Regions from separate parts of the Comamonas terrigena NBRC 13299 genome, predicted to be linked through region 4. Evidence: predicted binding sites of a transcription regulator. Region 4 holds the regulator's gene; each other region holds the start of a gene.
The links. The regulator LexA, encoded in region 4, represses DNA repair genes until DNA is damaged. The targets are predictions, from matches to a motif close to ACTGTATNNNNATACAGT.
Positions count from the first base shown of each region.

Region 1 (7,681 bases), 1.9 Mb from region 4:
GCGAACTTCTGGCGGAATGCGGCGAAGGTGCCGGCGTCCAGCGCGTCGCGCACTTCCTGCATCAGGTTCAGGTAGTAGTGCAGGTTGTGGATGGTGGTCAGCATCGGGCCGAGCATTTCGCCGCAGCGGTCCAGGTGGTGCAGATAGGCGCGGCTGAAGCCGTCGCGGCCGCCGTCATCCCAGCTCACGCCGCTGGTGCCTGCGCAGGCATGGCAGGTGCAGGTGGTGTCGATGGGCTGGTGGTCCACCTTGTGGCGGGCGTTGCGCAGCTTCAGGTCGCCATAGCGCGTGAAGATGGTGCCGTTGCGCGCATTGCGCGTGGGCATCACGCAGTCGAACATGTCCACGCCATCGGCCACGCCCTGTACCAGGTCTTCCGGCGTGCCCACGCCCATCAGGTAGCGCGGCTTGTGGGCCGGCAGCAGGTGGGGGGTGTGGGCCATGATCTCCAGCATCTCGTCCTTGGGCTCGCCCACGGAGACGCCGCCCACGGCGTAACCGGGGAAGTCCATCTCGACCAGCGCCTGCAGCGATTCCTCGCGCAGATTGGTGTACATGCCGCCCTGCACGATGCCGAACAGGGCGTTGGGGTTGCCCAGGCGCTCGAACTCCTGCTTGGAGCGCAGGGCCCAGCGGCGGCTCATCTCCATGGACTTGCGCGCTTCGGCCTCGGTGGTCTTCTTGCCGTTGGTCTCGTACGGCGTGCATTCGTCCAGCTGCATGACGATGTCCGAATTCAGGATCGTCTGGATCTGCATGCTGACTTCGGGCGACATGAAGAGCTTGTCGCCGTTGACGGGGCTCTGGAAGTGCACGCCCTCTTCGGTGATCTTGCGCATGGAGCCCAGCGACCAGACCTGGAAACCGCCCGAGTCGGTCAGGATGGGCTTGTCCCACTTCTCGAAGCCATGCAGACCGCCGAAGGACTTCATGATGTCCAGGCCCGGGCGCATCCACAGGTGGAAGGTGTTGCCCAGGATGATCTGCGCGCCCATTTCTTCCAGGCTGCGCGGCATCACGCCCTTGACGGTGCCATAGGTGCCCACGGGCATGAAGATGGGGGTCTGGACCTTGCCGTGGTTCAGGGTCACGGTGCCACGGCGTGCGTGGCTGGTCGGATCGGTCTTGAGAAGGTCAAACTGCAGCATGATGGCGCGCATTGTCCCAGATGGATGACACCGGTGTTTGCTCTGGCATGGGTTGTGCCGGAATCTGCAGGGTGTCTATAGTGGGGACAAGTGGTCAATCGATCGACAAGGAGGTAGTGCAATGACAAGAATATTGGTGGCTGTGGACGGCTCCCCTTATGCGCTGGAAGCCGTACGCCATACGGTGGCGCTGGCGCGCAGCGGTTTGCGCGCCACGGTGGTGCTGGCCCAGGTGCAGGAAGAGGCTTCGTTCCTGGAGCTGGCCACCCAGGATGGGGATGCGATTGCCAATGCGGCCATGGAAGCCGGTGCCCATCTGGCCGCGCCGGCGGTGGTGGAGTTGCAGCTGGCGGATGTGCCCCACGAAGTGGAAGTGGCGCTGGGCGAACCGGCTCCCACGCTGGTGGACATGGCCGAACGCCTGCAGTGCGACCAGATCGTGATCGGTGCGCGGGGCATGGGGGCCTTGCGCGGGGCGCTGATGGGCTCCGTGTCGCAGTACGTGCTCAAGCACAGCCCGATGCCGGTCACCGTGGTGAAGCCGCGCGTGGATGAGGCGCGGGACGTGCTGGGTGAAGAAGGTGCCCAGGTCATGGCCGACGGGGTGACGCCGCTGTCCATCCAGGCCGGCCTGTAAGCGGCCGGACCGGGCAGCCGCCCGGCCAGAAAGAACGGGACCGCGGTCCCGTTTGGTTTTTCAGAGGGTGGGCCTCAGGCCGCCTGGCGCCGGAAAGGGTTGGCACCCTGGCAGCTGGATTGCAGCTTGCCATGGGGCAGGGTGGCCAGGCGCTGGAACATGCGGCGGCAGTAGCCGCGTATCCACAGGCATTTGTTGATTTCGTCCACCGGCAGGGGGCCGGAGATCACGATGATATCGTCGGCTTCGTCCCAGAGACCTGCCGAGCGCAGGCGCCGCCGCATGGTCAGGGCCCAGGAATGGATGCGCAGCGGGTTGCCGTGCTGGTGCACCTCGCCGGTGTGCATGTCAAAGGCAATGGCCACATCTGCGGTTTTCAGCTTGAAGCGGCGCTCACCTGTGACTGCGCTGGGTTTTTCGCGCATGTCATACAGGTAGTAGTTGCCTGCCTTGAGCTGATATTGCAGATCCATTGTGGTCCTCTGGGAAGCGCATTGTCAGCGAAACACCGGCAGCAGAACCTGCGATGAAACAGGGATTGATGCCTTTAATCGAATATGCCCAGTGCATTGCACTTGTGCATGTGGCGCATTCTGAGGGGCAGATCTGCTGCCGTGCAAGAACGTTCGCCCAGAGAAATCGGAAACAGTCTGTGATTCTGTACGAAGGCCAGGACCGGCGGTAGCCCAGCGTCCTGGCCTAAGTGGTTGCTCAGAAATCCAGCAGGCTCAGGCCCACGCTGAACACGGTCCGTTTGTAGTTGTAGTCGATCAGGCTGTCGCCATAGCCGCTGAACAGCTGCACATGCAGGCGCAGATTGCTCTTGCCGCCATTCCAGCCTTCGCCCAGGGTCCGCAGCCATTCGACGCGGCCGGACCCCTTGCCCTTGCCCAGCGAACCGCGCGCGGTCACGCCCAGGTAGTTCTGGTCGTTGATATTCCAGCCCAGCTTGACTTCGCCCCGGCCGATGTAATTCTGGATGCCCGGGTTGTCGTCGTCGCCCGAGCCTTCGGGGATGCGTTTCCACAGGCGGGCATTCACCTGCCAGCGTTTGCCCAGCTCGGCGCCGGTCATCAGGTACCAGCGGTTCCAGCTGCGCGACAGCGGCTCGCTCTGGCCATTGGACTGGTGCACCAGGCCCACGCCGCTGTAGCGCCAGCGCCAGCCGAACGGCAGCTGGGCGTCGGTGGGGTAGACGTAGAAGATTTCCGGCTCGTGGTCGGTGGTGCGGAACGGGCGTGAGATGTCGCCGTTGAACACCTGCCAGTAGGACTGCTGGGTGTAGCCCACCCACAGCGAGTCCTTGCGGCCCGTGCTGGAGTCGGTCAGCAGGCCCGAGGCGATCTTGGTGCGGGCCGACAGCTGGATGCGCATTTCCTGGGTCTTGTACGGCTGCTCGGTCGAGGCGGCCTTGCCGGGCGAACTGGGCTGCTCGTTCACATGGTCGGCTGTGGTCAGCGACACCGACATGGGCCGGTAGCCACGGAAGCTGAATGTGCCGCAGTCCGAGCCGGGTTCCAGCTCGAAGAAGCGCGACATTTCGCTGTAGCGTGGATCGCGGCAGCCGCCGTTGGTGGGCTGCAGGCCCTGGCCGGAGACATCGGCCACCACCATCGGTTCCTGGGCGGCCTGCTGCACGGTCTGCTGGACACCCTGCTGTGGCGCAGCCGCCTGCTCCTGGGCACTGGCCGCCGGGGCATGGAACATGGTGGCGGGGGGCGGAGTCAGCGGTTGCTGCTGCTGCGCCCAGCCGTCAAAGCAGGCCAGACGGGCCTGGTTGTCGGTGGTGGCAGCGCATTGGCGCCAGGCATCGCCGGTCAGCGGCTCTGCGGCCTGGGCAGGAGCGGGCAGGCCCCAGGCCCCGCAGATGGCCAGCGTGGCCAGGGCCGTGGCGCCTGGCAGCGCGCGGGTGAGAGTGAGTGGGGTTGCCTGCATGGTCAGAAAATTCCAGGGTTCAGGGCGAGCGCTTGCGCAGCACAAAAGGCTGGGTCGGGGCGTCATCGCCGGCTTGGTAATCACCGCGGATCTCGCGGGCACAGCTGTCGTCACTCACCTCGCCCAGCCAGGTGCCGCTGATGTTGATGCCGTTGGCCGATTCCTCCAGCGTCACGGCGCCACGGTTCACATCGCCCACCATGGCATGGCGGGTGCCGGCGCGCTCGACCGTGCCTTTGACCGTGCCTTTCCACTCGGGGTGGGGGCCCAGTTGCAGCAGGGCGGCATCGGGCTGGGCGGCCACGGTGGCCGTCCATTCGCCTTGCAGCTGCGCCGCGCCCATGTCCCAGGCGTCCAGGCAGCCGGCTGCATCGGAGGCACTGTTCTGGGCCTGTACGACGGAGGCCAGCGCACCGGCAGCGATGAGGGCAAGGGTGCGCAGGCGCGGGGGTACAAACGGAATCAGGGGCATGGGTTCACAGGGCGGTGTCATGGCGCCGGTTGCTGCACGGTGGAGCGCGCGGCAAATTCCGCGCGCAGCTTGCGCAGTTTTTCGCGCGGGTCTTCCTTGGCGGTGGCCGCGTCCAGGTTCATTTCCTTGATGAAACGGCTGGGCTGGCACTGCACCATGTCGCGGCCCTTCTTGCGGCGCTTGGTCCAGCTGACGGCCAGCGTGCGCTGGGCGCGGGTGATGCCCACGTACATCAGGCGACGCTCTTCCTGCAGGCGGGCGGCAATGTCGTCGCTCACCTTTTCCTGCTTGCCGTTGTCGTCGTCCAGCTTGAAGGGCAGCATGCCTTCGGTCACGCCGACCAGCACCACATGCGGCCATTCCAGGCCCTTGGAGGCGTGCAGCGTCGACAGGACCACCATGTCCTGTTCCTTCTCGCGCTCGCTGATGGTGGAGAGCAGGGCAATGTTCTGGGCCACTTCCAGCAGGCTCTTGACTTCGGTCTGGGTGGTGGTGCCGGCCGCGTCTTCGATCTGGCCGCCAGCGCGCTGGCTCATCCAGTCACAGAACTCCAGCACATTGCTCCAGCGGGCAGCGGCCACGGACTCGCTGTCCTCGCTGTCGTACAGGTGCTGCTCGTAGCCGATCTCCTTGAGCCAGTCGAGCATGAAGGTCCGGCTGGCCTCGGCGCCCAGCGTGTGGCGGGCCCGGTATTCCAGGTCATTGAGGTAGCGGCCGAACTCGAGCAGGCTTTCGTGCGCCTTCTTCGGTACCACGGCTTCGAGCATGTGGCTGAACAGTGCGCCGAACATCGACAGCTTGTGCTGGCCGGAGAATTCGCCCAGCTTGCCCAGCGTGGTGTGGCCGATGCCGCGGCGCGGGGTGGTGATGGCGCGCAGGAAGGCCGGGTCATCGTCGTTGTTGATCCACAGCCGGAACCAGGCGCACAGGTCCTTGATTTCGGCCCGGTCGAAGAAGCTGGTGCCGCCCGAGACCTTGTACGGGATGTTGGCCTTGCGCAGCGCCTTTTCAAACGGCTTGGCCTGGTGGTTGGCGCGGTAGAGGATGGCGAAATCCTTCCACGCCGGCTGCGGGTTGACGCCCGCGCGCAGGCTCTGGATGCGGGCCACGGCGCGTTCGGCCTCATGTTCTTCGGTGTCGCAGTCGACCACGCGCACCGGCTCGCCCTCGCCCAGTTCCGAGAACAGGGTCTTGGGAAACAGCTTGGGGTTGGGGCCGATCACATTGTTGGCGGCACGCAGAATGGCCGAGGTGGAGCGGTAGTTCTGCTCCAGCTTGATGAGCTTGAGGTGGGGGTAGTCGATGGGCAGCTTCTTCAAGTTGTCCAGCGTGGCGCCGCGCCAGCCGTAAATGGACTGGTCGTCGTCCCCCACGGCCGTGAAATGCGCGCGCTCGCCCACCAGCATCTTCAGCAGCTCGTACTGCGTGGCATTGGTGTCCTGGTACTCGTCGACCAGCACATGGCCCAGGATGCGCTGCCATTTCTCGCGCACCTCGGGGTGGCCGCGCAGCAGGCGCATGGGCATGCCGATCAGGTCGTCAAAGTCCACGCTCTGGTAGGCGGTCAGGCGCTCTTCGTAGCGCTGCATGATCAGGGCGATGCTGCGCTGGTGGTCGTCCTGGGCCAGGGCCAGGGCCTTGCGGCTGTCCCAGCCGGCGTTCTTCCAGTTGCTGATGGTCCATTGCCACTGGCGGGCGGTGGCCACGTCGGTGGTGCCGCCGGCGCAGTCCTTGAGGATGCCGGTCACATCGTCGGCATCCAGGATGCTGAAGCTGGGCTTGAGCCCCAGTGCATGGCCGTCTTCGCGCACCATGCGCACCCCGAGGGCGTGGAAGGTGCAGACCAGCACATCCTTGGCCTGGCGGCCGATCAGTCCGGCCGCGCGCTCGCGCATTTCGGCCGCGGCCTTGTTGGTGAAGGTGATGGCCGCAATGCGCCGCGGGGCCATGCCGTTCTCGATCAGCTTGGCAATCTTGTGCGTGATCACCCGTGTTTTGCCCGAGCCGGCACCAGCCAGCACAAGGCAGGGCCCTTCGGTGTAGTGGACGGCTTGGAGTTGGGCCAGGTTCAGACCAGCGGACATGAATGCAGAACGACGTCGCCTCGGCGGGCGGAATCATTAAAGGTGGTTGGACGCAAATGATACGGAGTTGGGTGCGAGAGCATGGCGCGGCTTTCCGGATTTCTTCTGCAGATCAGTGTTAATCAAGGTATTCGTCTGTAAATGCATGCAGTGCCGGGGAAGGCGCTAGCCGCGGGGCAGGCGTTCCTGGGGCCAGAGCATGAGGGCCTGCTGCGGACGCTGCGCCTGCTGTGCCAACAGATATCTTGTGCAAGGTTTTCACCATGGCGGGCGATCGGTGGACAAGGCGCTTGCCGCCCGCCGGGCGGCCTGTCCGGACACCGCCGCAGCGCCCGCGGCACCCGGCCACGGCCTTGTGCTTTGCGGGACACCGGATTTTTCCGGGGCTGCATCGTGCTGCGGTGCAGCGACAATCCTGGCCTGTGCTGTCCGTTCTGATCGTTACCTTTCCCTTCTTCGCGCTGGTGCTGTGTGGCTATATCGCTACGCGGGGCGGTGTGCTGCCGCTGTCGGCCATTTCGGGCCTGAACACCTTTGTGCTGTTCTTTGCCCTGCCATGCATGCTTTACCGCTTCGGGGCGCAAACCCCGATTGCCCAGCTGCTGGATCCGGTGGTGGCCGGGGTGTACCTGCTGTGCGGGCTGGCGCTGGTGGCCGCCACCCTGGCGCTGACGCTGCGGCGCTGGGGCTGGAACGACGCCGCCTTTGGCGCGCTGGTGGCCGCTTTTCCCAATTCCGGCTTCATGGGCGTGCCGCTGCTGGTGGCACTGCTGGGCGAGGGCAGCGCCGGTCCGGTGATACTGACCATGGCGCTGGACATGGTGATCACCACCTCGCTGTGCATTGCACTGTCGCGGCTGGGCGAGGGGGAGGGCGGGGCCGTGCAGGCGCTGCGCAAGGCACTCAGGGGCATGCTGTCCAACCCCATGCCCTGGTCGATTGCGCTGGGGGCCGTGGCATCGGCCCTGGCGTTCGAGCTGCCCGGACCCATAGACAAAACCGTGGCCATGCTGGCGGGCGCTGCCTCGCCGGTGGCGCTGTTCACCATCGGGGCGGTCCTGGCGCGTTCGCAGATGAACCTGCACGAACAGCTGGCCCCGCGCGACTATGTGCCGATTGCACTGGTCAAGCTGCTGGTGCACCCGCTGCTGGTGTGGTCCGCCTGCCAGGCGGCCGTGGCGCTGGGCCTGCCGCTGTCGACCGAGGCCATGGTGGCGCTGGTGCTGGTGTCGGCCCTGCCCAGTGCCAGCAATGTGTCGCTGCTGACCGAACGTTTTGGTGCCCATGGCGGGCGCGTGGCGCGCATCATCCTGGTCAGCACCGCGCTGGCGTTTGTCACGTTCTCGGCGGCAGTGACCTGGCTGGCGCCGGCCGCGTAGGCGGGCAGCCCAGACAGAACCGGTCT
Region 1 is NZ_AP019749.1:407,660-415,340, forward strand. Features, by position in the region: gene tgt (tRNA guanosine(34) transglycosylase Tgt) at 1-1,148, opposite strand, end outside; gene CT3_RS01895 (universal stress protein) at 1,270-1,785, shown strand; gene CT3_RS01900 (hypothetical protein) at 1,860-2,258, opposite strand; gene CT3_RS01905 (phospholipase A) at 2,497-3,720, opposite strand; gene CT3_RS01910 (hypothetical protein) at 3,740-4,192, opposite strand; gene CT3_RS01915 (ATP-dependent helicase) at 4,210-6,276, opposite strand; gene CT3_RS01920 (AEC family transporter) at 6,699-7,655, shown strand.
Region 1: CT3_RS01915 (ATP-dependent helicase) is a predicted target of LexA. The motif match lies at 6,411-6,428, and genes of this name have one in related genera.

Region 2 (7,681 bases), 2.2 Mb from region 4:
TTGCATCTGAGGATTCCGATAGTGAGAGGAGAGAAAAGAAGGGTAAGGGATTTGTCCAGCTGACAAAAGCAATAGCTGTGCCTGTTATCATTCCCAAAAGGAATCAAATCAGTGTCTTCCAGCCTGTTACCTCTGCGGCGCCTGACGCCCCCTGTCCACCTGTTGAGGGCCTTCTCCACCGTAGCCCGGTTTGGCGGTGTGTCACGCGCTGCCGAAGCCTTGCACCTGACCCAGAGCGCCGTGAGCAAACAGGTGCAGGAGCTGGAAAAATGGGTGGGCGTGCCACTGTTCGAGCGTAACCGCAAACGTTTGACCCTCAGCTCTGCGGGCGAACGCTATGAGAAATCGGTGCGCGCTCTGCTGTCGCAACTGGAGTCGGCCACGCTGGAATTGATCACCAGCAGCGATGGCGGCGGAGCCCTGCACCTGTCCACCCTGCCGACCTTTGGCGCCAAGTGGCTCATTCCAAAGCTTCCTGATTTCCAGACCCGCCACCCGCAGGTGACCTTGCATTTCGTGCCCTATGTGCAAGGCTATGACTTTGGCAGCCCCACGCTGGACTGCGCCATCCTGTTCGGCGACGGCCACTGGCCCAACACCCGCGCCCACTACCTGACCGGGCGCGAAGTGGTGCTGATCGCCCCGCGCAACCCGGAACAGACCATCCGCACCCCGGCCGACGTGGCGCACTGCACGCGGCTGCGCCATGTGACCGTGCCTCAGGCCTGGTCGCGCTGGAGCGAGACCTATGGCGTGGAAGACATCGACCCGCTCAGCGGCCCGCAGTTTGACCAGTTCCAGACCATCATCCGCGCCGTGCAGGCCGGCATGGGCGTGGCCCTGGTGCCCCGCTGCCTGGTGCAGGATGAAATCAACGCCGGCCTGGTGAGCGAGCCCCTGCCGCAGCACAGCGTGCTCAGCGACCAGGGCTACTGGCTGTGCTACCCCGAGACGCGCGCCAACCTGACCCCGCTGCAGCAGTTCCGCGACTGGCTGCTGGCCAAGGTCGAAGCGGCGACCGAAGCCGAGGCCAGCCTGTCTGCCTTTCCCCGCCCGGCGCTGGCGTTCCCCGACCTGGCATAAGACGCACCGGGCTGGCCGCAAGCCACGGTGCCGCTGGGCGCACTCTTCGACGCCGCCCCTACTCCGCCACCTGGGCCGGAAAGCGCACCGTGAAGCGGGCACCGGGCATGGGCTGGCCCGGGTGCACATCTTCCAGCGCCACCTGGGCGCCATGCTGGCGGGCAATCTCCAGCACGATGGGCAGACCCAGGCCGGAGCCGTCGGCCTCGGTGCCCAGCGCACGGTAGAAAGGCTGGAACACCAGGTCGCGCTCCGCCTCGGGCACGCCGGGACCGGTGTCTTCCACCTGCAGCACCACCACGCGGCCGAACGGATCGGGCAGCACGCGCACCGTCACCAGACCGGGCTGTGCATTACTGGACGGGGTGTAGTTGATGGCGTTGTCCACCAGGTTGCGCACCAGCTCCTGCAGCAGCGTGGCATTGCCCCAGACCTGAAGGGCCATGGTGCCGGGTTCGGCGCCGTCGTAGCCCAGGTCAATGTGCTTGTCCATGGCACGGGGCAGGCAGTCCTGCACCACCTCGATCACCAGCTCGGCCATGTCGCAGGGAGTGCGCTGCAGCGCCGTGCTGGCGCCTTCGGCCCGGGCCAACGACAGCAGCTGGTTGACGGTGTGCGTGGCGCGGATGGAGCTGCGCCCGATCTGCTGCAGCGAGCGTTTCAGGTCTTCGTTGCTGGTCCCCGGGCGCTGGGCCAGATCGGCCTGCATGCGCAAGCCGGCCAGCGGGGTCTTGAGCTGGTGGGCCGCATCCGCCAGAAAGCGTTTTTGTGTGGCAATGGAATCGTTCAGCCGCCGCAGCAAATCGTTCACCGCATCCACCAGCGGCGCCACCTCCATGGGCACGGCCTTGTGGTTCAGCGGCGACAGGTCGTCTGGCTTGCGCGCACGGATGCGCTCTTCCAGCCGGTGCAGTGGCTTGATCCCACGCGCCAGCGCCAGCCACACCAGCAGCACCGACAGCGGCAGGATGACAAACTGCGGCAGCATCACGCCCTTGATGATTTCCGCCGCCAGCACGCTGCGCTTTTCACGCGTTTCTGCCACCTGTACCAGTGCCAGCACCTCCTGGTCCAGCGGCACCCGCACCCAGATCGAGGCCACGCGGATGTCCACGCCGCGCAGATCGTCGTCGCGCAGCTGTACCTGGCCGATGCTGGCTTCGAAGCCACCGCCGGTTTCCGGCGGCATGGGGAACTCGCGCTCGCCCGACAGCAGCACGCCTTTGGCGCCCAGCACCTGGTAGTACACCATGTCGGAATCGTCGGCGCGCAGCAGCTCGCTGGCCGGACGCGGCATGTGGAACTGCAGCTGCCCGTCGCTGACCACCAGCAGCTGCGCCAGCGCCTGGGCGTTGTACTCCAGCGCACGGTCGAACGGCTTGTTGGCCAGCTCCTGCGCCACCAGCCAGGTCAACGCCAGCGACACCGGCCACAGCAGCAGCAGCGGCGTGAGCATCCAGTCGAGGATCTCGCCAAACAGGGACCGCTGCTCACGCTGGAAGATGTTCAAGGTGCAGGTTCACGCCAGGGGCCGGCAAAGGTGGCCCGGAACAAAACCGCCACGGCGGACACCGCGGCGCAGGACAGGCCGCGCGCACCGGGCGCGCAGCCCCTCAGTGGTTGATCTTCTCCAGACAATAGCCCAGGCCGCGCACGGTGGCGATGCGGATGGGACCGCGCTCGATCTTCTTGCGCAGGCGGTGGATGTAGACCTCGATGGCATTGTTGCTGACCTCTTCGCCCCACTCGCACAGGCGTTCCACCAGCTGGTCCTTGCTGACCAGACGGCCTGCACGCTGCAGCAGCACTTCCAGCAGGCCCAGCTCGCGGGCGGACAGCTCCACCATCTTGCCGTCGATGGTGGCCACGCGCCCGGCCTGGTCGTACACCAGCGGGCCGTGCTTGACGGTGCTGCTGGTGCCTCCCATGCCCCGGCGCGTCAGCGCACGCACGCGGGCTTCGAGCTCCTGCAGGCTGAAGGGCTTGGCCATGTAGTCGTCGGCACCGAAATCCAGCCCCTGCACGCGCTCCTCCACGCTGTCGGCGGCGGTGAGGATCAGCACCGGCAGCGCATCGCCCCGGCTGCGCATCTTCTTGAGCACTTCCAGCCCATGCATCTTGGGCAGGCCCAGGTCCAGGATCAGCAGGTCGAACTGGTCGTTGGTCATCAGCGCGGCATCGGCCTCGCTGCCACTGGACACATGGTCCACCACGGCACCAGCGCCGCGCAGGCTGCGCAGCAATCCATCGGCCAGCACCTGATCATCTTCGGCGATGAGTATGCGCATGGGGGTCTCCTGAAGGCGCCGCAGTCGGGCCGCGGTCGTTTATGTCTTGATGCTTCGGATGGCACTGTGAAGTGCGCCGCACCAGCCTGTCGGCCAGCCGAACCATTCTAGAAGCCGCCCATCCCCCGCACCAGCGGACTTCCCCCGGGAAAACACCCGGTTCACCTGTACGGAAGCTGACATTCACGCCGGTCTTGATGCAAGTCATTTCCGCGCGCATCCGGCAGTCCCCGGCCGCTGGCGCCGACAGACGGTACCGTGCCGTCCCGCGCGCCTGCCCACAGGCACTCAGGCCAGCGTGCCGCTGTCGCCGGCGTAGGCCTCCAGGCCAATCTGGACCACGGTGGCCACATCCTGGCCCACCGATTCCACAAACTCTGCCTCGGCCTGGGCCACGGCGTCATGGAAGGCCTGCAGCCAGTCCAGCCCGGTGGGCGTGAAGCACACGCGCCGCGCGCGCCGGTCGTGCGGATCGGACTCCCGCGTGACCAACCCCCAGGCCACGCACTGGTCCACCAGATCGGCCATGGCCTGCTTGCTCATGCCCGCGCGCTCGGCCAGGTCGGTGATGCGGTCGCCCGCCAGCGACAGGTGGCGGGTGATATGGATGTGCGCCGCACTCACCTGGTCGCGCGCCGCCAGGTTGGACAGCGCAAGCGGCACGGCCACATCGCGTGCCATCAGCTGCAGCACGCGGGCGTCGAACTGGCGCATGGCATGGCCCAGCAGCCGGCCCAGGTGGGTCTGGCGCCAGGCATCGCTGGGGGGAATGGCGTGGGGAAGTTCGCTCATGGCCCCATGGTAATTTAGTCAGGCAAACTGACTAAATATTTGTGGAATTGGCAAAACAGCACCCCTAAACTACTGTTCAAGCATCCAGCCTGTTATTCATTCCAGTGGCTGCACCCCATCCCGCCAAACCCTTCCAAGGAGAGTTTTCATGAACGCCATTGCCGCCAAGTCCGCCGACGCCAACAGCGAAAAAGCCAAGGCACTTGCTGCCGCCCTCGCCCAGATCGAAAAGCAATTCGGCAAAGGCACCATCATGAAGCTGGGCGAAGGCGAAGCGGCCCAGGACATCCAGGTGGTGTCCACCGGCTCGCTGGGCCTGGACATCGCTCTGGGCGTGGGCGGCCTGCCCCGCGGCCGCGTGATCGAAATCTACGGCCCGGAATCCTCGGGCAAGACCACGCTGACGCTGCAGGTCATTGCCGAGATGCAAAAGCAAGGCGGCACCTGCGCCTTCATCGACGCCGAACATGCACTGGACACCGGCTACGCCCAGAAGCTGGGTGTGAACCTGAGCGAAGTGCTGATCAGCCAGCCCGACACCGGTGAGCAGGCGCTGGAAATCTGCGACAGCCTGGTGCGCTCCGGCGCCGTGGACCTGATCGTGATCGACTCGGTCGCCGCGCTGACCCCCAAGGCCGAAATCGAAGGCGAAATGGGCGACCAGCTGCCCGGTCTGCAGGCCCGCCTGATGAGCCAGGCACTGCGCAAGCTGACCGCCACCATCAAGAAGACCAACTGCATGGTCATCTTCATCAACCAGATCCGCATGAAGATCGGTGTGATGTTCGGCTCGCCCGAAACCACCACCGGCGGTAACGCGCTGAAGTTCTACGCCTCGGTGCGCCTGGACATCCGCCGCACCGGCACCATCAAGAAGGGCGACGAAGCCATCGGTAACGAAACCAAGGTCAAGGTCGTCAAGAACAAGGTTTCGCCTCCGTTCAAGACCGCCGAGTTCGACATTCTGTTCGGTGAAGGCATCAGCCGCGAAGGCGAGATCCTGGACATGGGCGTGAACGCCAAGATCCTGGAAAAGTCCGGCGCCTGGTATGCCTACAACGGCGAGAAGATCGGCCAGGGCCGCGACAACTCGCGTGAATTCCTGCGCGAGAACCCCGCACTGGCCGTGGAAATCGAGAACAAGGTGCGCGACAGCCTGGGCATTGCCCTGCTGCCCGTGGCCGCCGGCGAAGACGCCGCCAAGCCCGCCAAGGGCAAGAAAGGCGACAAGAACGCCACGGTGGATGAAGACGGCGTGATCGGCTAAAGCCCCCGAGCGGTTGTCCCCTCGCCACGCCAGGGGACTGCCGCCGGGCCAGGGCAGCGCCTGCCTGCGGCCTGCAGCGCACAGGCCTACGGTCGCTGCCCGCCGCCGCGTCACCACACAGGTTTGCCATCTTTGCGCAGGGTTCCCTGCGCCTTTTTTGTTTCTTGAGCGTGCACCGCATGGGCTTTGCCAAACTCTCCCTCACCGGCCGCGCGCTGCGGCTGCTGGCCCAGCGCGAGCACTCGCGGCTCGAGCTGGAGCGCAAGCTGGCCGCCCATGTGGACGAAGGCGACGATCTGGCCGCCGTGCTGGATGCGCTGGAGGCCAAGAACTTCATCAACCCGGAACGGGTGGCCCAATCCGTGGTCTACACCCGCAGCAAAAAGCTGGGCACGGCCCGCGTGGTGCAGGAACTGCGCAACAAGGGCCTGGACGATGACACCGTGCGTGCGGCCACCGCACAGCTGCGCGCCACCGAACACGCCCGCGCCTGGGCAGTGTGGCAGCAGAAGTTCGGCCAGCCGCCCGCCACGCCCCAGGAACGCATGAAGCAGATGCGCTTCCTGTCCAGCCGGGGCTTTGGTGGCGAGGTGGTGAGCAAGGTGGTCAAAGGCCAGCCCCCCGATCCCGACCACAGCTGATGCCGCATCTGCCCTGTGCAGGGCCCCCGCCTCACCACAGCCGGCCCAGGACCCCGCCGGCCACCAGGGCCAGCAAGCCGCCGGTGACCAAGACGCCATAGCGGGCGCCCCCGCTGGCAAAGGCCAGCGCGCTTTTGGCCAGGCTGCTGCTGGCCAGCACACCCAGGACTCCCCAATGCGCCACCTCCAGCGGCACCACCCCGCTGGCCGCCATCTGGGCCACGCCAACGGCGGCGGCGTGCACCTCGGCCAGCGCCACCAGCATGGTGCTGGCCAGCACCCCGGCGCTGCCATAGCGCGCGCCCAGCCAGGCCGCCAGCAGTGACACCCCGGCAATCAGTGCCGCAATCCACAGCGCCTGCGACAGCTGGAAGGCCCGGCCGGTCGGCGCAGCCGCCTGGGTCTGCACACCTTGTGCGCGCCGCCACAGCAGCGCCACCACCCCCAGCAAGGCCAGCCCAGCCCCCACCAGGGTCCCCGCAGCCGTCTGCAGCAGGTCCGGAGACACCGCCCCCACCACGGCCACGAACAGCAGCAGCGACGCCAGATTGGCCAGCAACGCCGCCGCAGCGCAGGCACCGGTGTGGGCCGGTTCGACCCGCGCACGTTGACCCATACTGGAGACCGCAGCGGTGGACGAGGCAAAGCCGGCAAAGAAGCCCGCAATCGACAGCCCCCAGCGTGCGCCGAACAAGCGCTGCGCGACATGACCAAGCATGCCCACCGCCATGACCAGCACCCCAATGCGCCACACCATCAGGGGACTGACCGCACCCCAGGGATCGACGGGACTGCGGGAGAGCAGCGGCATGACCACCAGGGCCGCGGCCCCCAGCATCAGCGCATCCTGCAGCTCTTTTTCGCTGATCCACTCGCGGCTGAGCTTCTGCATCGGCACCTTGGCCTGCAACAGAATGGCCATCAGCACCCCCAGGGCGGCGGCCAGCGCCGCGTCTCGGGCGGCCAGCCCACCCAGCAGCGCGGTGAGCAGCAGGGCGATTTCGCCCGTCAGCCCCGGGTCCTCGCGGGCAGTGAAACCATAGGCCAGCCCCGTGAGCACGGCCACGGCCAGCAGGGCCGCAATGAACACGCCACTGCCCAGCATCCAGGCCACACACCCCAGCAACCCCACCAGGGCATGGGTGCGCGTGCCCGCCATCAGCGCCGGGGCGGCATGCATGCGCTCGCGGACCACCCCCACCAGCAGGCCCACACCCAGGGCGGCCAGCAGCGCGCGAAAAATCGCTTCCCCTTCCATACGCCTCCGGCCCAGGTTGCAGATGGCCGGATTATCGCCAGCGCAGCGGCGCGCCGGAAGGCGGCGTCAACGCACGCGCGTGGCGCCCCAGCAGACCAGCGAGCCCACCGTCACCAGCAGCACGCCCTGCCAGAACGGCCACCCTGGCTGCACCGACAGCCACAGACTGGCCCACAGCGCCGACAGCACCGGCGCGAAATACGAGCCCGCCGCCATCACCGCCAGATTGCCGCGCTGGATGCCATGCTCCCAGCAGCTGTAGCCGATGGCCGTGGACGCGCCGATCGCCAGCACCTCCAGCCCTACGCCCCAGGACCAGCGCAGGGGCACGGTGTCCACCGCCAGCCACTGC
Region 2 is NZ_AP019749.1:4,524,403-4,532,083, forward strand. Features, by position in the region: gene CT3_RS20470 (tripartite tricarboxylate transporter substrate binding protein BugE) at 1-6, opposite strand, end outside; gene CT3_RS20475 (LysR substrate-binding domain-containing protein) at 124-1,083, shown strand; gene CT3_RS20480 (sensor histidine kinase) at 1,142-2,593, opposite strand; gene CT3_RS20485 (response regulator) at 2,697-3,371, opposite strand; gene CT3_RS20490 (MarR family winged helix-turn-helix transcriptional regulator) at 3,660-4,163, opposite strand; gene recA (recombinase RecA) at 4,312-5,430, shown strand; gene recX (recombination regulator RecX) at 5,610-6,071, shown strand; gene CT3_RS20505 (MgtC/SapB family protein) at 6,103-7,329, opposite strand; gene yddG (aromatic amino acid DMT transporter YddG) at 7,396-7,681, opposite strand, start outside.
Region 2: recA (recombinase RecA) is a predicted target of LexA. The motif match lies at 4,235-4,252, and genes of this name have one in related genera.

Region 3 (7,681 bases), 1.1 Mb from region 4:
TTGCAGAGCCGCGGTGACCGAAGGTGCAGTCAGCCGCTCCGGATTCGGTCGCCCGTTCGGGTGCCCAGGCAAGGCCTGGTGCTGTGATGGCACCAGGCCTTGTGTTTTTGGGGGCGGCGCATAGCAGAGGATGCAGGCCCGTTTTGTACCGCCGTTGACATCTGGTCATGCAACAAAGCGTGTGCATGCGGTGCACAGCCACCGATTGCTGCTAGGGTAGTCCGGTCAAGATTCCCATCTCTATCGCACAGCAAGGAGGAGCCGTGATGGAAGCGCGCAGCGAACCGATTTCCCGCCAACACCACCGCAAAGAGGGCCTGGGCACCACCGGCCGATGGGCGCTGGTGGCCGTGGTGTTGCTGGGAGCGGGCTATGCCGGTTGGCACTACTGGGGCAGGGCGCCGGCAGCCCTGGAGACACCGCCTGTCGCAGCGCCCGCCCCTGCGGCCCCGGCGCCCACCATCACGGAACCCGCACCGGCAGCGCCTGCGGCGGAGCCGGCCGCTGACACCTCCCATCCGCTGGAACCAGCGGCCGACGCCCAGGGCCGCCCGCCGCTGGCCGGTGGCGATGGCGACGGCCTGGCCCAGGCTGTCACGGAATGGCTGGGGCGTGAACGCACGCTGCGCTTTGTCGCCACCGACGCTCTGGCACGCCGCATTGCGGCCACGGTGGACAACCTGGCGCGCAGCCAGGCGGCCTCGCGCTTGTGGCCGTTGCACCCGGTGGGCGGGCGCATGGCCGTCACGCAGACCGACGACGGACGCATGGAGATCGCGCCAGCCAACGCCGCGCGCTACGAAGCCGTGGTGCGCTTTGTCGTGGGCCTGGATGTGGAGCAGGCCGGTGTCCTGTACCGCCGTGTCTACCCGGTGCTGCAGCAGGCCTATGAAGAGCTGGGCTATCCCGGCCAGCGCTTCAATGACCGGCTGGTGGCGGTGATCGACCACCTGCTGCAGACCCCCGAACCTCCCGGGCCGCTGGCGCTGAAACTGGTACAGGTGCAAGGCCAGCTGGCGCCCCAGCAGCCGTGGCTGCGCTACGAGTTTGCCGATGCGGATCTGCAGTCCCTGTCGGCAGGGCAGAAGATCCTGCTGCGCATGGGCGTGGAACACACCCAGCGCATCAAGGCCCAGCTGCGGGCACTGCGGGCGCAGATCACCCGGCGCTGAGCAAAAGGCCCGCGCCCTGCGGAATGCACGGGTGCAGCCCTTCGCACTTCGAGGGCTGCGCACGCAAAAATGGCCTGCAGTTGCAGGCCATTTTTTTGTGGTCGGCGCAGGGGCTGACAGCGCAAGCACCAGGGCAGCGCCGTACCCCTGCAGGTACTCAATCCTGCGGGTCCTTGCCGCCCTTGGGGTCCTTGGGCTTGGCACGGCCGGTGAGCTTGTCCTTGATCTCCAGCACCCGCGTCACGGCGGCGCCCATGCCCATCAGCTGCATGGCGGTTTCGGGTTGCAGGCGCTGCACATCGTCAAACCAGGTCATCAGCTTTTCGATCAGCTCGTACATCTCCTGCATGCGCTTTTGCGCATGGCGTTCGTCGTCGGACTGGGCCTCTTCCAGCAGGGCCGAACGCAGCATGGACTGCGTGGGCTCGATCTCGCGGCGGCGGCGCTCCTCGGCCAGGCGGCGGAAGATGTCCCACACATCCTGCGGCGCCTCAAAATATTCGCGGCGGTCACCGGGCTGGTGGCGCAGGTTCACCAGGCGCCACGACTGCAGTTCCTTCAAGCCCATGCTGACGTTGGAGCGCGAAAACTCCAGCGTCTCCGCAATCTCTTCCGCATTCAGCGCGCGCGGCGACAGAAACAGCAGCGCGTAGATCTGACCCACCGTGCGGTTGATGCCCCAGCGGCTGCCCATCTCGCCAAAGTGGGAGACGAACTGCCGGTTCAGGGAAGGAAGGGGTTGAAGCTGACTCATAAAGGAATTGTGCCTGTGAATTTAAGAATTTCAGCACTTCCTGAAATTGTCCGCAATGCAGGCTGGGCCGGAGGGCGGCCGCGCCGAACGGTGGCTTGCATCGGGGTCACCGGCCCGGCGCGGGCGGGCTCAGCGGTGCAGTTCGCCCGCGTTCTCGGGCTGGAAGTCGATGCCGTCCACCCGCACCGTCACCTTCTGGCCCGTGGGGCTGGGCATCTGGAATTCGTCGCCCACGCTCAGGCCCAGCAGGGCAATGCCCACCGGGGCGAACACCGACACCTTGTCCGCGCTGCCATCCATGTCCTTGGGGTAGACCAGGGTCAGGGTGTTGCTCTTGCCGCTTTCCAGCAGGGTGAAGCGCACGGTGGAATTCATGGTCACCACGGTGGCGGGCATCTGGGCCGGCTCCAGCACATCGGCACGGTCGAGTTCGGCTTCCAGCACGGCGCGGCCCGGAAACTCGCCCGGCATTTTCTCCAGCAGGGCTTCGATGCGCTCCAGGTCCAAGGTCGACAGAGTGATGGTGGGCTTGCGCTCCATGGCGGTGCTCCTTGCGGGATGGGGTGAAAGTCGGTCCGCCAGGCTCAAAAAAACAAAAGCCCACACGGACAAAAGCCCGGGCAACGGGGTTGTCCGGGCCAAGGCAATGAAAAGCACCAATTTGGTGCGCTGTCCGTATTGTGGCGCTTTGCCGCGCTCCTGCCAAGCCATCTCGCACGCTGCCAGTGCGAATTGCTTCGGCGGCGTGCAGCTTTCAAAAAAGGAGCTAGCTGTGGGCGCCGGTATTTGCTGGGAAGCGCTGCGGCACCGGCCACACCGTCTCCGGGCCTGACGAAACCGCCACTGAACAAGCCCCTGCTTGCATCAAGGTTCCGGCACCTGTATTGCTTGAATAACTGTATTTATATACAGTTATCTCATGTCTTCCTATCGCGACCAGCATTCCGATCTGCCCGCCCAGCCCGTGCCGCTGCACAAGGGCCGGGGTGCGGCCAGCTGGATCGCCCACCGCTTTGCACGCGATGCCCGGGAAGCGTTTGACGATGGCTGGGCGGATCCGGCGGTCAATGCGGCCGGCGCAGAAGGGGACGACGGCGAAGCGGCAACTGCCTTGCGCACGCAGCTGGAATGGGAGCAGTGCAAATCCGCCCTCAGCCGGCATGACTCTCCCGACCTGCCGTTTCACCTGGGCCTGAATCCCTACCGGGGCTGCGAGCACGGTTGTATCTACTGCTACGCCCGGCCCACGCACAGCTACCTGGGCTACTCGCCAGGGCTGGACTTTGAAACCCGGCTTGTCGCCAAAGCCAATCTGCCCGAGGTGCTGGGGGCCGAGCTGTCCCGCCCCCGCCATGTGGCCGCACCGGTGATGCTGGGTTCGGTCACCGACTGCTACCAGCCCATTGAGCGCGATGTGGGCCTGACCCGCCGCACCATCGAAGTGCTGGCCGCCGCGCGCCACCCGTTTTCCATCGTCACCAAGGGCAGCGGCATCGAACGCGACCTGGACCTGCTGGTGCCGCTGGCCCGGCAGAACCTGGTGGCGGTCTATGTCACCCTGACCACGCTGCAGCCCGATCTGGCGCGCAGGCTGGAGCCCCGCGCCGCCGCACCGCACCGGCGCCTGCGCACGGTGCGCGCCCTGGCGGAAGCCGGCGTGCCCGTGGGGGTAAGCCTGGCGCCGCAGATCCCGTTCCTGAACGACGACCTGGAACAGGTGCTGGCCGCCGCGCAGGCCGCCGGCGCACGCCAGGCCTTCTATGCCGTGCTGCGCCTGCCGTGGGAGCTGGCGCCGCTGTTCGAGGAATGGCTGCGCCTGCACTACCCGGACCGCGCCCAGCGCGTGCTGGAGCGGGTGCGCGATCTGCATGGCATCAGCGAGGAGGGCCGTGCCGAAGGCAAGGTCTACCAGAGCCAGTTCGGCCAGCGCATGAAAGGCACCGGCGCCTGGGCCGACATGCTGGCCCAGCGCTTTTCCCTGGCTTGCCGCAAGCTGGGCCTGAACCGCGAGCGCGTGCAGCTGGACTGCAGCCAGTACCACCCCAGCCTGCTGGGTGGCCAGCAAAGCCTGTTTTGAGTACGGATGACCGTACAAGAAAAAGGTGAAACCGCTGTGCGGCGGCGCCCGCCGCTAGGCTGCAGCCGGTGTATTCGCACAACGAACAAAACAGACAAAAAAATAGACAACAGCGCGCGAATCCCATGGGGACATCGGCCCCTGTACAGGCACTGCGGCCCAGCGGCTGGCGCGGCTCACCCCCCACATGCGCCCCACACACCATGCATACCTCCTGCCTCGCACGCTGCGGCCGTCGCCACAGCGGTGCGCTGGCCACGGCCTGTGCAGCCGGGATCGTGTTGGCGCCAGGCATGTTGTCGATGATGAAGACCTGTCCCAGCGCGCGGCTTGCATGGTCGGCGAATGCCTGAGTCACCACGTCGGTGGGGCTGCCTGCGGCAAAGCACACTACCAGCTTGATGGGCGTCGCAGAGGCTATGAAAAGTGCAACTGCCAGCGATGGGCAAGCCCGCATCGCATGCGATTTTGTCGTCGGTAAAGCGGTACTGGCCACACCAGCTCCAGGCCTGACGGGACCGCAACTGAACAAGCCCCTGTCTGCATCAAGGTTCCGGCCTACCGTTTCACCTGAGCTGGGATCCCTGGCGGGGTTGTGCGCCGCAGTGGTGGAGATCCTCGAAAGCAGCGCGGACCGGGATCGTCACGTTTTAGCTTCAGCTTCGGAGCATCTGCGATGCAAGGATGTTGGATTCACATCCTGTCGACTGTTAGTTCTTGCGCGGGTGTATGGGTTGCCCAGGGGTATCCAACGTCGTAGTCAAAATGCGGCCGTGGGTGGAATCTGTGACAAACAGCTGCTTGCGCTGCACGCCGCCAAAAGCCAGGTTGGTGGTGGAGCTGCCTGGCACACCACGCAGCACCTGCACCGGTTCAGCCCGGTGGTTGAGCACCCACACATGGCCCAGTCCGGGGTTCGCCACCAGCACATGGCCTTGAGCATCGACAGCCAAACCGTCAGGGCCGCTCGGCCCATACGACGTAAAGAACTGGCTGACCTTGGCCACACTGCCATCGGGCAACAGCGGCACCCGCCACACGCAGTTGCCCCGTGTGACCGCCAGGTACAGAACGCGTCCATCGGGCGACAAGGCCACTCCGTTGGGGCTGGGCACGTTGTGCAGCAGCAGATCAAGCTGGCCGTTGGGCCGCAGGCGGTACAAGCGTCCGCTGGGGTCATGCAGGCCGCTCTGCCCCTGGTCCGTGAAGTACAGATTGCCTTCGGCGTCAAAGATCAGATCGTTCACACCTTTGAAGCTCTCGCTGTTGCGACGCTCCAGGAACGGGGTGACAGCGCCGCTGGCCACATCCAGGCGCACCAGCCCGTTCTTGTAATCCGTGATCAGCAAGGTGTTGGCATCCAAAAATTTCATGCCATTCGGTTCGCCGTCGTACTCGGCCACCAAGCTCCACATGCCCTGCGGGTCAATGCGGAAGATGCGGCCCCAGGGAATGTCGGTCACGTACAGATTGCCGGCTCCGTCAAACACCGGGCCTTCCAGGAACGAGTCGGTGATGGTGCCTCCCCGGTTGGCATCGGCCCAAACGCTGGGCGCGGGGCGGCGGAAAACGTCCGGCATGACGCTGAACGTTTCCAGTTCGCGGACTTCAGGGGGCTGCAGCAGAAACATAAGAACAGCTTTCCTATTTGTGAAACATCAAATCCCGGCCCGCCGGATCCGACCAGTTGGCTGGGCAGGGACATCCAATGGGATTTTCAACAGTGATCGAACCCATAGAGCTGGCCCGGGTTGTCCGACAGGACGCGGTGCATGGCCGATGCGGAGCCGCACCAGGCTTGGAGCAGATCGACCAGGTCGGCGTCATTCACGCTACCCGGAGCCTCGGTGGTGTGCGGCCAGTCGCTGCCCCATACCAGCCTCTGCGGAGCATCTCTGACCAAGGCATGACCCAGGGGCAGGGTGTCGGCATAACTGGGGCCGTGCACCGACGAGCGCATGTAGGCCCCTGAGAGCTTGACCCAGGTCCGGCCACCATCGAGCAACCGGCGCAGCACCCCATAGGCCTCGGCTGCCGGACCTTCGGATGGATCTATGTGCCCCAGGTGGTCGATGACCAGCGGCACCGGCAGCTTGTGCAGCCAGGGTGCCAAGGCCACTATTTGCTCAGGGTGGGCAAACACCTGCAGGTGCCAGCCTGCGCAATCCCTGTGGCGAACCACCTTATCGGCCAGGGTGGTCAGCATCTCGGCTGTGGTGCGTCCCCAGGACTGGGGCGAGACAAAGTTCACCCGCAGCCCGCACACACCGCGGGATGCAAGATGGGTCAGTTCAGAGGCATTCACCGTGGCATCCACCACAGCCACACCGCGTGCGCTGTCGCCCAATTGCGCCAACGCATCGAGGGTACAGGTGTTGTCGGTGCCATAGGTCGATGGCGTCACGACCACCGTGCGCGATGTCCCCAGGCGCTGCTGCAGCATCCTGTAAGCTGCCACGGGAGCCGAGGGCGGTGTGCGATGCCAATGCGGCGATGGAGCGAAACGCGCGTCAAAAATGTGCATATGGCTGTCGCACGCAAGCGCAGGCAATGTGCATGAAGGGCGGTTCACGCCTGCGGAATGCGGCACGGGTGTGGATAGCGGCGGCAGCTCCATCGCTTCAGTCCAGCTTGATGTGGCCCTTGCGCACCACCTCGCCCCATTTCGCATCCTCCTGCTTCAGGAACACAGCGAAATCGGCGGGTGTCGATCCAATAGCCTGGGCACCCAGGTCGGAAAGGCGCTGCTTCACGGCATCCTCCTTCAGCACTTCGGCCAGGGTCTGCTGCAGCTTGGCCGCCACAGGCTCGGGCGTGCCGGCCGGCAGGAACACCCCGTTCCATTCATACGCCTCATAACCGGGGATTACCGTCTCGGCCACGGTCGGCACATCGGGCAGGCGCTTGGAGCGCTCGGGAGCCGATACAGCCAAGGCACGCAGCTTGCCACCCGAAATCAAGGGGTAGGTGGCAGCGACGGTACCGAACATGAAATCCACCTGCCCGCCCATGACATCGGCAATTGCCGGGCCACCGCTCTTGTAGGGCACGTGCACCATGTCCAGATTCAGTTTCTGGCGGAACAGTTCTGCCGCAAGGCGCTGCACGGTGCCGCTGCCACCGGAGGCGAAATTCAGCTTGCCTGGCTCGGCCTTGGCCCTGGCAATCAGGTCGCTCACGCTCTTGAGCGGCGAATCGGCCTTCACGACCAGCGCATTGGGCGCCAGCAGCACCAGCGACAGCGGCTGCAGCGCGTTCGCTGCGTACGGCATCTTGGGGAACAGGTGCGGGTTGATGGATTGCGGTGTGGCGTCGTACAGCATCGTGTAGCCATCCGCGGGTGCCTTGGCGACGAAGCCTGCGCCGATGGTGCCGCTGGCTCCAGCCTTGTTGTCCACGATCACGCTGACTCCCAGCTTGGCGCCCAGACGCGTGGCCACCACGCGCGCCACGGCATCTGCCGCACCGCCGGGGGCATATGGCACGACCATGGTGATGGTGCGCTCGGGAAAGGCTGCATGTGCAGCCACGGCGGCACAGGCACAGGCCGCCAACAGGTATTGCTTGAGGGATTTCATGGTGATTGCAGGCTGATTAGAAGAAAAATCTGCTGCTCTGGGTGCAGGGCGCAGCGCGGCCATACCGTCATTGCTTGTCGATGCCGACCTTGGCGGCCAC
Region 3 is NZ_AP019749.1:3,416,924-3,424,604, reverse strand. Features, by position in the region: gene CT3_RS15665 (DUF3014 domain-containing protein) at 267-1,172, shown strand; gene CT3_RS15660 (GbsR/MarR family transcriptional regulator) at 1,330-1,926, opposite strand; gene rnk (nucleoside diphosphate kinase regulator) at 2,056-2,466, opposite strand; gene CT3_RS15650 (PA0069 family radical SAM protein) at 2,846-4,003, shown strand; partial or broken gene CT3_RS15645 (tripartite tricarboxylate transporter substrate binding protein) at 4,248-4,460, opposite strand; gene CT3_RS15640 (SMP-30/gluconolactonase/LRE family protein) at 4,714-5,634, opposite strand; gene CT3_RS15635 (amidohydrolase family protein) at 5,721-6,620, opposite strand; gene CT3_RS15630 (tripartite tricarboxylate transporter substrate binding protein) at 6,625-7,581, opposite strand; gene CT3_RS15625 (Bug family tripartite tricarboxylate transporter substrate binding protein) at 7,649-7,681, opposite strand, start outside.
Region 3: CT3_RS15650 (PA0069 family radical SAM protein) is a predicted target of LexA. The motif match lies at 2,822-2,839, and genes of this name have one in related genera.

Region 4 (7,681 bases):
TCCACGATGGCGGTATCGGCAATGGCTGGCAATTGCCGGCCGGGCCGCTGCGCGAGCCCTGGCCCCGCCCCGTGGATGCGGTGTTGCACACCGGCCCGGCGCCGGGGCACACCCCGCCCAGCCAGCCGGTGTTCGCCATGCAACGCCAGCTCGCGCCCTACGCCCTGCGCTCCGACGGCCACCATGTGCCGCTGGCACAGTTGGCAGACCGCCCGCTGCACGCCCTGGCTGCTGTGGCCCGGCCCGAACGTTTCTTTGCCATGCTGCAAGACCAGGGTTTGCAGCTGGCACAGGCCCAGGCCCTGCCCGATCACTACAATTTTGAGAGCTGGCAGCGGCCGGCGGATCCAGACGCGCTACTGATCTGCACCGAAAAAGATGCCGTCAAGCTGTGGCCGCTGCAGCCCGACGCACTGGCCGTGCCGCTGGAGCTGGACATTCCACAGGCTTTTTTTGACCTGCTGGACCAGCGCCTGACCACCGCCCGCCTATCATCGGCAGCTGTCAACAGCCCCCGGCCCGCCACGCCCTGAGCCCTTTGCGGCGCATGGCAACGCACAGCGCCTGCCTTTTTTACCGAATAACGAAAGCACACGCCATGGATCCCAAACTGCTTGAACTGCTGGTCTGCCCCGTCACCAAGGGCCCGCTGCGCTACGACGCCGAGCGCAAGGAACTGGTCTCGCGCAGCGCCCGCCTGGCCTACCCGGTGCGCGACGGCATTCCCGTTCTACTGGAAAACGAAGCCCGCACGCTGAGCGACGAAGAATTGGAAGCCTGAATTTCCCTGGAAAGCCCTGCCGCCATGTCTTCTGCTGCTCCGTTCACCGTCCTGATCCCGGCGCGCCTGGCCTCCAGCCGCCTGCCCAACAAGCCGCTGGCCGACATTGCCGGCCTGCCCATGGTGGTGCGCGTGGCGCGCCAGGCTGCGCAAAGCGGCGCCACCCGCGTCGTGGTGGCCGGTGACAGCCCCGCCATCCTGCAGGCCTGCGCCGAACACGGTGTGCAGGCGGTGCTCACGCGCGAAGACCACCCCAGCGGCAGCGACCGCCTGGCCGAGGCCTGCTCCGCGCTGGGCCTGGATGGCGACGACATCGTGGTCAACGTGCAAGGCGATGAGCCCCTGATCGATCCGGCATTGGTCGGCGCCGTGGCCTGCCTGTTGCAGGACCGCCCGCAGGCCAGCATGTCCACCGCAGCCCACCCCATCGAGACTCTGGTGGACTACCAGAACCCCAATGTGGTGAAAGTGGTGTGCAATGCCGTGGGTCTGGCGCACTACTTCAGCCGCGCTCCCATTCCCCACCACCGTGACCAGAATGGCACCGCCTGGTGGCAGGCCACGCAGACCAGTGCCAGCGCAGGTTATGGCCCACTGCGCCACATTGGAATTTACGCATACCGGGCAGGGTTTTTGCGCCAGTTTCCGCAGCTCACACCCGCGCCGACCGAGCAGGTGGAAGCGCTGGAACAGCTGCGCGCGCTGTGGCACGGCCACCAGATCGCCGTGCATGTGACACAGCATGCGCCCGGCGCTGGCGTGGACACGCCCGAAGACTTGGAGCGCGTGCGCGCGCTGCTGGCCGGTCGCTGAACTGTCACAAAGCGCAAAATGAGAGCGGTTTATGCTCACGTTTCCATGATTTGCATGCAAAAGCCTCTTTAAGTCCTGTAAACATAAGCATGCAAAGCTCTCATTTTTGCTTTTCCCGACAAAAGTCTTCTACAAGATCGCAAGTCACTCTTGCACAAGACCTGCACACAGCCCGGCACCAGCGTGCTGGCGGCACACCGTGCACCGCCTCGGTGCTTGCAGGCACATGGCGTGCCGTCAAGCGGTGCAGGCCCCAGCGCCGTGTAAGCGCCTGTCAGGTGCACGCGTGCTATCCTTGCCCGCGAAAAAACATATGCCGGTCCGCCATCCACCCAGCTTGACGCTGGGTTTCTTGTGTCGGACCGCTGCCACGCTTTCATACATCCCGAGGAATTCCATGAAACTGATCTTGTTGGGCGCACCTGGCGCCGGCAAAGGCACGCAAGCCACTTTCATCTGCCAGAAATACGGCATTCCACAGATCTCCACCGGCGACATGCTGCGCGCCGCTGTCAAGGCCGGCACCCCCCTGGGCCTGGAGGCCAAGGCCGTGATGGACGCAGGCCAGCTGGTCAGCGACGACCTGATCATCAATCTGGTCAAGGAACGCATCGCCCAGGCCGACTGCGCCAACGGTTTCCTGTTTGACGGCTTCCCCCGCACCATCCCCCAGGCCGATGCCATGAAGGCCGCCGGCGTGAAGCTGGACTACGTGCTGGAAATCGACGTGCCCTTCGACGCCATCATCGAGCGCATGAGCGGCCGCCGCAGCCACCCCGCTTCGGGCCGCACCTACCACGTCAAGTTCAACCCGCCCAAGGTTGAAGGCAAGGACGACGTGACTGGCGAACCCCTGGTGCAGCGCGAGGATGACAAGGAAGAAACCGTCAAGAAGCGCCTGGATGTGTACAGCAACCAGACCCGCCCTCTGGTGGACTACTACAGCAACTGGGCCAAGGCCGACGCTGCTGCAGCCCCCAAGTACCGCGCCATCAGCGGCACGGGCACCGTGGAAGAGATCACCGCCCGCGCCCTGGCCGCCCTGGCTTCCTGATCGAATCAGAGCCCTTGCGGCAGTGACGGGCGCTGGCCTGCACTGCCGCCCCATAAAAAAGGCTGGTGACAACACCAGCCTTTTTTATGGGGCGCGGGAACTGACTGCCTGAATTCCGGACGCGCCTGCCTTGCGCCAAAGGCCTCACAGCATGCTGTCGACCCGCCGGTCTTGCGCACGCCCCGCGTAAAAGCGCATCTTCTCGGCATACATGGCCTGGTCGGCCCGGTGCACCACCGCTTCCATGCTGGCCCCCTCCCGCCCGCAGGCATGGCCCATGGCCAGATGGATGGTCTGCCCGGGGTAGAACTGGTTGTTCAGCTCCAGCAGCGACAGAATGCGCTCCTGCATGGCCTGGGCACCGCGCTCGTCGGTGCCGGGCAACAGCACCATGAATTCGTCACCGCCGATGCGCGCCGCGCAGGCCGGCGCATCCACCGCCTTGGTCAGCACCTCGCCAATACGGCGCAGCATGGCATCGCCTGCGGCATGGCCGTGGTCGTCGTTCACGCCCTTGAGACCGTTCATGTCGATGGCAATCACCGACAGCGGCCATGGCCCCTTACGCGACAACCGGTTGAGCTCTTCCGTATAGAAGGCACGGTTGCGCAACTGGGTCAGCACATCGTGCTTACCCAGGTATTCCAGGTAGGACTCGGCCTTTTTGCGGGCCGTGATGTCCACCAGCGACAGCAGCACCAGATCCCAGTTCCGGACATGGCTGTTCATGATGGCGAACTCCATGTGGATGTGCAGCACATCGCCAGTCAGCGAATAGTTCACCACCTCACGCTGCTGCACCAGCTTGCCATCCCACAGATCCTGCAACTGCTCGGCAAAGGAATCGTACATCTCGCCCCGGAACACCTGGGACAGGTTGTGCAGCAGATTGGCCTTGCTGCTGGCGCCGAACATCTCCAGTGTCTGCTGATTGACGTCGATCACGCGGATTTCCTGCATGCAGCGGGTGACGAACTCAGGGTGCACCTTCAAGAACGTACGGAAGTCGCGGATGCCGCGCTCGCGCACCTCGTCCAGCAGTTGCTTGACCGCGCTGAAGTCTTCCACCCACAGCGAGACCGGGGAGTGGGCAAACAAATCCCGCGCGTACTGTTCGCTGGCCTGCAGACGCTGCGTGCTCATCACCTCGGCGGTGATGTCTTCCAGCGACACCAGCACACGGCTCCAGCTGTCTTCATATCCGGGCAGCACGCGAAAACGCACCTGAATGTCCATGCGCCGGCCATCCAGCGCGTAGTTCACCGAGCGGTTGGCGAAGCTCAGCTGCCCGTCCCACAGGGCCAGCAGCTCGGCGACGATGCTGTCGTGCATATCGCCGCGGAACACCTCATCCAGGCGATTTTGCAGCGTGGCCTGGTCAGGGGCCTTGAAAAGCTCCAGCGTGTACTGGTTGACGCGCAGCACCTGGAAGCACTGGCTGCATTGCTGCACGCGCCGGGAGTCCTCGCGGAAAAACTGCTGCAAATCGGTGACGCCTGCTGCGCGCCATTGCGCGAACAACTGCTTGAGCCCGCTGTAATCCTCCATCCACAGGGATATGGGGGCGAGGTCAAACATGTCCTCAAAATCCAGGCCGCTCGCGAGAGAATTGGTCACCACTAACACCTCCGTGCGCGATTATTGCTTACCGCGCTGGGTGCACATTCCTCTTCTCTACCGGTTGTAAGTTTTTGTGAGAATTTCGTGCGCGCCACGCGACAGCTCCGTACAGCTGGCGCTGTGCAGACCCCGGGTTGGCGAGATTTTCCAGCGGACCTCGACTGCAACACGCTATCGCCTGCCTACCTGCGGGTTGGGCTCGCAGGCCTGCACGTATTCACGCCGCGCAACAAGCCCGCCCCCCACCCTATGGCGGCGTGGCCTGCCGCACCGGCACGGATTTCGGGCTAGCGGTCCGTGCGCGGCCAGCCCATCAATTCCAGCATCAGACTGGTGCGCGCCTTCACGGCAGACAAGGCGCTGACACGGCTGTCATCGGCGTCTTCGGCCTGCACAATGCGCCCGCGCTCGCAACGCGTGCTGCGGCGTACCGCCAGGCCCCGGCTTTGCGCCACTTCGAGTGCGGCATCCAACGCCTGGTGGGTGGTGCCGTTGCCTGTGCCGGCCACCACCAGCCCGCGCACGCCAGCGCTGCACAGCGCCTGGACCACCGCCTGCATCACCGGCCCGCTGCAGCCTGCATGACTAACCAGGATTTCCACCTGAGGCCATTCGGCAGGCGGGCGCAGCGCGCCCACCGGCGGAATCTTCGGCGCCGACAGAGCGGCCCCGTCCACGGCGCCGGCCCAGCGTACCCGCCCCTCTTCCACCCAGCCCTGCGGGCCCCTGTCACCGCCGTCAAATGCGTCCACCCGGTAGGGATGCACCTTGCGCACCTGGCGGGCACTGAACACCAGCCCGGCCATCACGGCCAGCACGCCGCGCCCGGCCGCATGGACATCGGCTGTGCAAATCACAGCATCCCGCAGATTGCCAGGCCCATCGGCCGAAATGGCACTGGCCGGACGCATGGCACAGGTCAGCACCACGGGTTTGGCTGGCTGCAGCACACACTGCAAGAACCAGGCGGTTTCTTCCAGGGTATCGGTGCCGTGGGTGATGACAATGCCCCCCACATCGGCACGCTCCAGCAATTGGCTGCAGCGCACTGCCAGCGCATGCCAGGTGGTGTGGTCCATGTCCTTGCTGTCCAGCTGGGCCACTTGTTCGGCCTGCAGTGGTGCTTTTGCAACGCGTTCCAGGTCGGGCACCGCCTGCAGCAGTTGCGCCACACCCAGCTGTGCCGGACGGTAGCCCACATGGGCCCCCGCAGAGTCCGCGACCCCGGCAATCGTGCCGCCGGTCCCCAGAATGACGATGGTTTTGCCACTTTCCACTTGCAGTCCTTTGCAAACTGGTCAAAAATACAGGTACTGGATGAACGCACAGTATTCATCCCCATTGATCGAGGAATGCCCATGGACCACCCCAAGCTCACCCCCCGGCAGCAGCAGATTCTGGATCTGATCCAGTCTGCCATCAGCCGCACTGGCGCGCCCCCAACCCGGGCCGAGATCGCCAGCACGCTGGGTTTCAAGTCGGCCAATGCCTCGGAGGAACACCTCAAGGCCCTGGCCCGCAAGGGCGTGATCGAGCTGGTCAGCGGCACTTCGCGCGGCATCCGCCTGTGCGTGGACACCGTGCGCAGCATCAACGCAGCCCGCGGCAACGTCTTTGCCCTGCCTCTTACCGCCATGCAGCCGCTGCTGCTGCCGCTGGTGGGCCGTGTCGCTGCAGGCTCGCCCATTCTGGCCCAAGAACACATCGACCAGACCTATTCGGTGGAAGCCAGCATGTTCGCCCACAAGCCCGACTACCTGCTGAAGGTGCGCGGCATGTCCATGCGGGACGCCGGCATCCTGGACGGCGACCTGCTGGCCGTGCAGTCCACCCATGAGGCCCGCAACGGCCAGATCGTCGTGGCCCGCCTGGGTGATGACGTCACCGTCAAGCGCCTGCGCCGCACCGGCTCGCAGATCGAACTGCTGCCAGAAAACCCCGACTACCCCGTCATCCAGGTCAATCCCGAGGAGCCCTTCGCCATCGAAGGGCTGGCCGTGGGCCTGATCCGCAACTCGGCGCACATGTAGCGCACGGCCCTTCTACCGGGCTTCCAGTGGCGCGCTCAGCGTTGCCACCCAGGCCCTTGACCGCGGAAGCGCCGCCCAGCCGCTTCCGCCACCACCACGGTTCTGTACTGCGGCCTGCGCGGCCGTGCGGGGCCGTTTTGCCCAGAATTTGTCTCTCCGATCAGGTGTGTGCAGCCTGAGGGAGTAGGTTTGCCCGGAAAACTGCACAACAGAAAGCGAGCTCCCCCATGCGCCTGTTCACCACCTCCAGCACCCCGGTCGGCTTTACCCTCACTGCCCCCTTGTCCATGCCGATCCAGCGCCATCCGGGCCTGCGCGCCCATCGTGCGGCAGCGTCTGCTGGCACAAACGCAGCATCCGCCGCCAGTGCCAACGACAGCCGCTATTTCAGCGTGGCCATGGACGACAAGGTGCGCGTCCTGCGTCGCGACGTGGGCGACCGCGCCCGCATGGTGCTCAGCGGTCGCATGGCCGATGTCTGCGCCGCCCTGGAAAACATGAGCCGCGCCGAAACGGTGTCCTTGGCTGGCTGAGCCATGCCGCCCGGCGCCGCCATACGCGGCCCGTGTGCGGCACCAGATCCTGCGCAGGGAGAATTGCAGCGTCCGAACTTGCCAGGCCTGCGCGCGCAAGGGGCGCAATCCCGGAACATCTGGCAGTCCGGCGGACTGCCCCCGTACTGCAGCGCATGCACCACGGCAACCGGCTTCAGGCTCGCCTACACGCCATCTGCCCCTGGCCGCACCGCCCTGTTCTCGTCTGTCACAGCAGGCAGCACACGGCCTGCACAAATACCGCACTGCTGCACGCAGAGGGCACAATGGCGGCATGAGCCAGATTTCTGCCCACATCGCCGACCTGCGCAAGAGCTACGAGCGCGCAGAACTCAATGAAGACGCATCCAAAGCGGATCCCCTGGCACAGTTCGACCAGTGGCTGCAGGAAGCCGTGAGCGCGCAAGTGGCAGAGCCCAATGCCATGACCGTGGCCACGGTAGGCAACGATCTGCGCCCCAGCACACGCATCGTGCTCATCAAGGGCTATGACGCACGCGGCATCGTCTGGTACACCAATTACGACAGCCGCAAAGGCAACGAGCTGGCGGGCAACCCGTTTGCAGCACTGCAGTTCCACTGGGTAGAGCTGGAGCGCGTGGTCCGCATCGAAGGCCGGGTCGAACGCGTCAGCGACGAGGAAAGCGACACCTACTTCCACAGCCGCCCGCTGGACTCCCGCATCGGCGCCTGGGCCAGCCCGCAAAGCCAGGTCATATCCAGCCGCAGCGTGCTGGTGGCCAACGCCGCCAAATATGGCGCCCAGTTCCTGCTCAAGCCTCCGCGCCCCCCGCACTGGGGCGGCTTCCGTCTGGTGCCCGACCGCTGG
Region 4 is NZ_AP019749.1:2,349,071-2,356,751, forward strand. Features, by position in the region: gene lpxK (tetraacyldisaccharide 4'-kinase) at 1-533, shown strand, start outside; gene CT3_RS10645 (Trm112 family protein) at 599-781, shown strand; gene kdsB (3-deoxy-manno-octulosonate cytidylyltransferase) at 806-1,594, shown strand; gene adk (adenylate kinase) at 1,992-2,648, shown strand; gene CT3_RS10660 (sensor domain-containing diguanylate cyclase) at 2,793-4,226, opposite strand; gene CT3_RS10665 (asparaginase) at 4,556-5,545, opposite strand; gene lexA (transcriptional repressor LexA) at 5,627-6,298, shown strand; gene CT3_RS10675 (hypothetical protein) at 6,526-6,831, shown strand; gene pdxH (pyridoxamine 5'-phosphate oxidase) at 7,127-7,681, shown strand, end outside.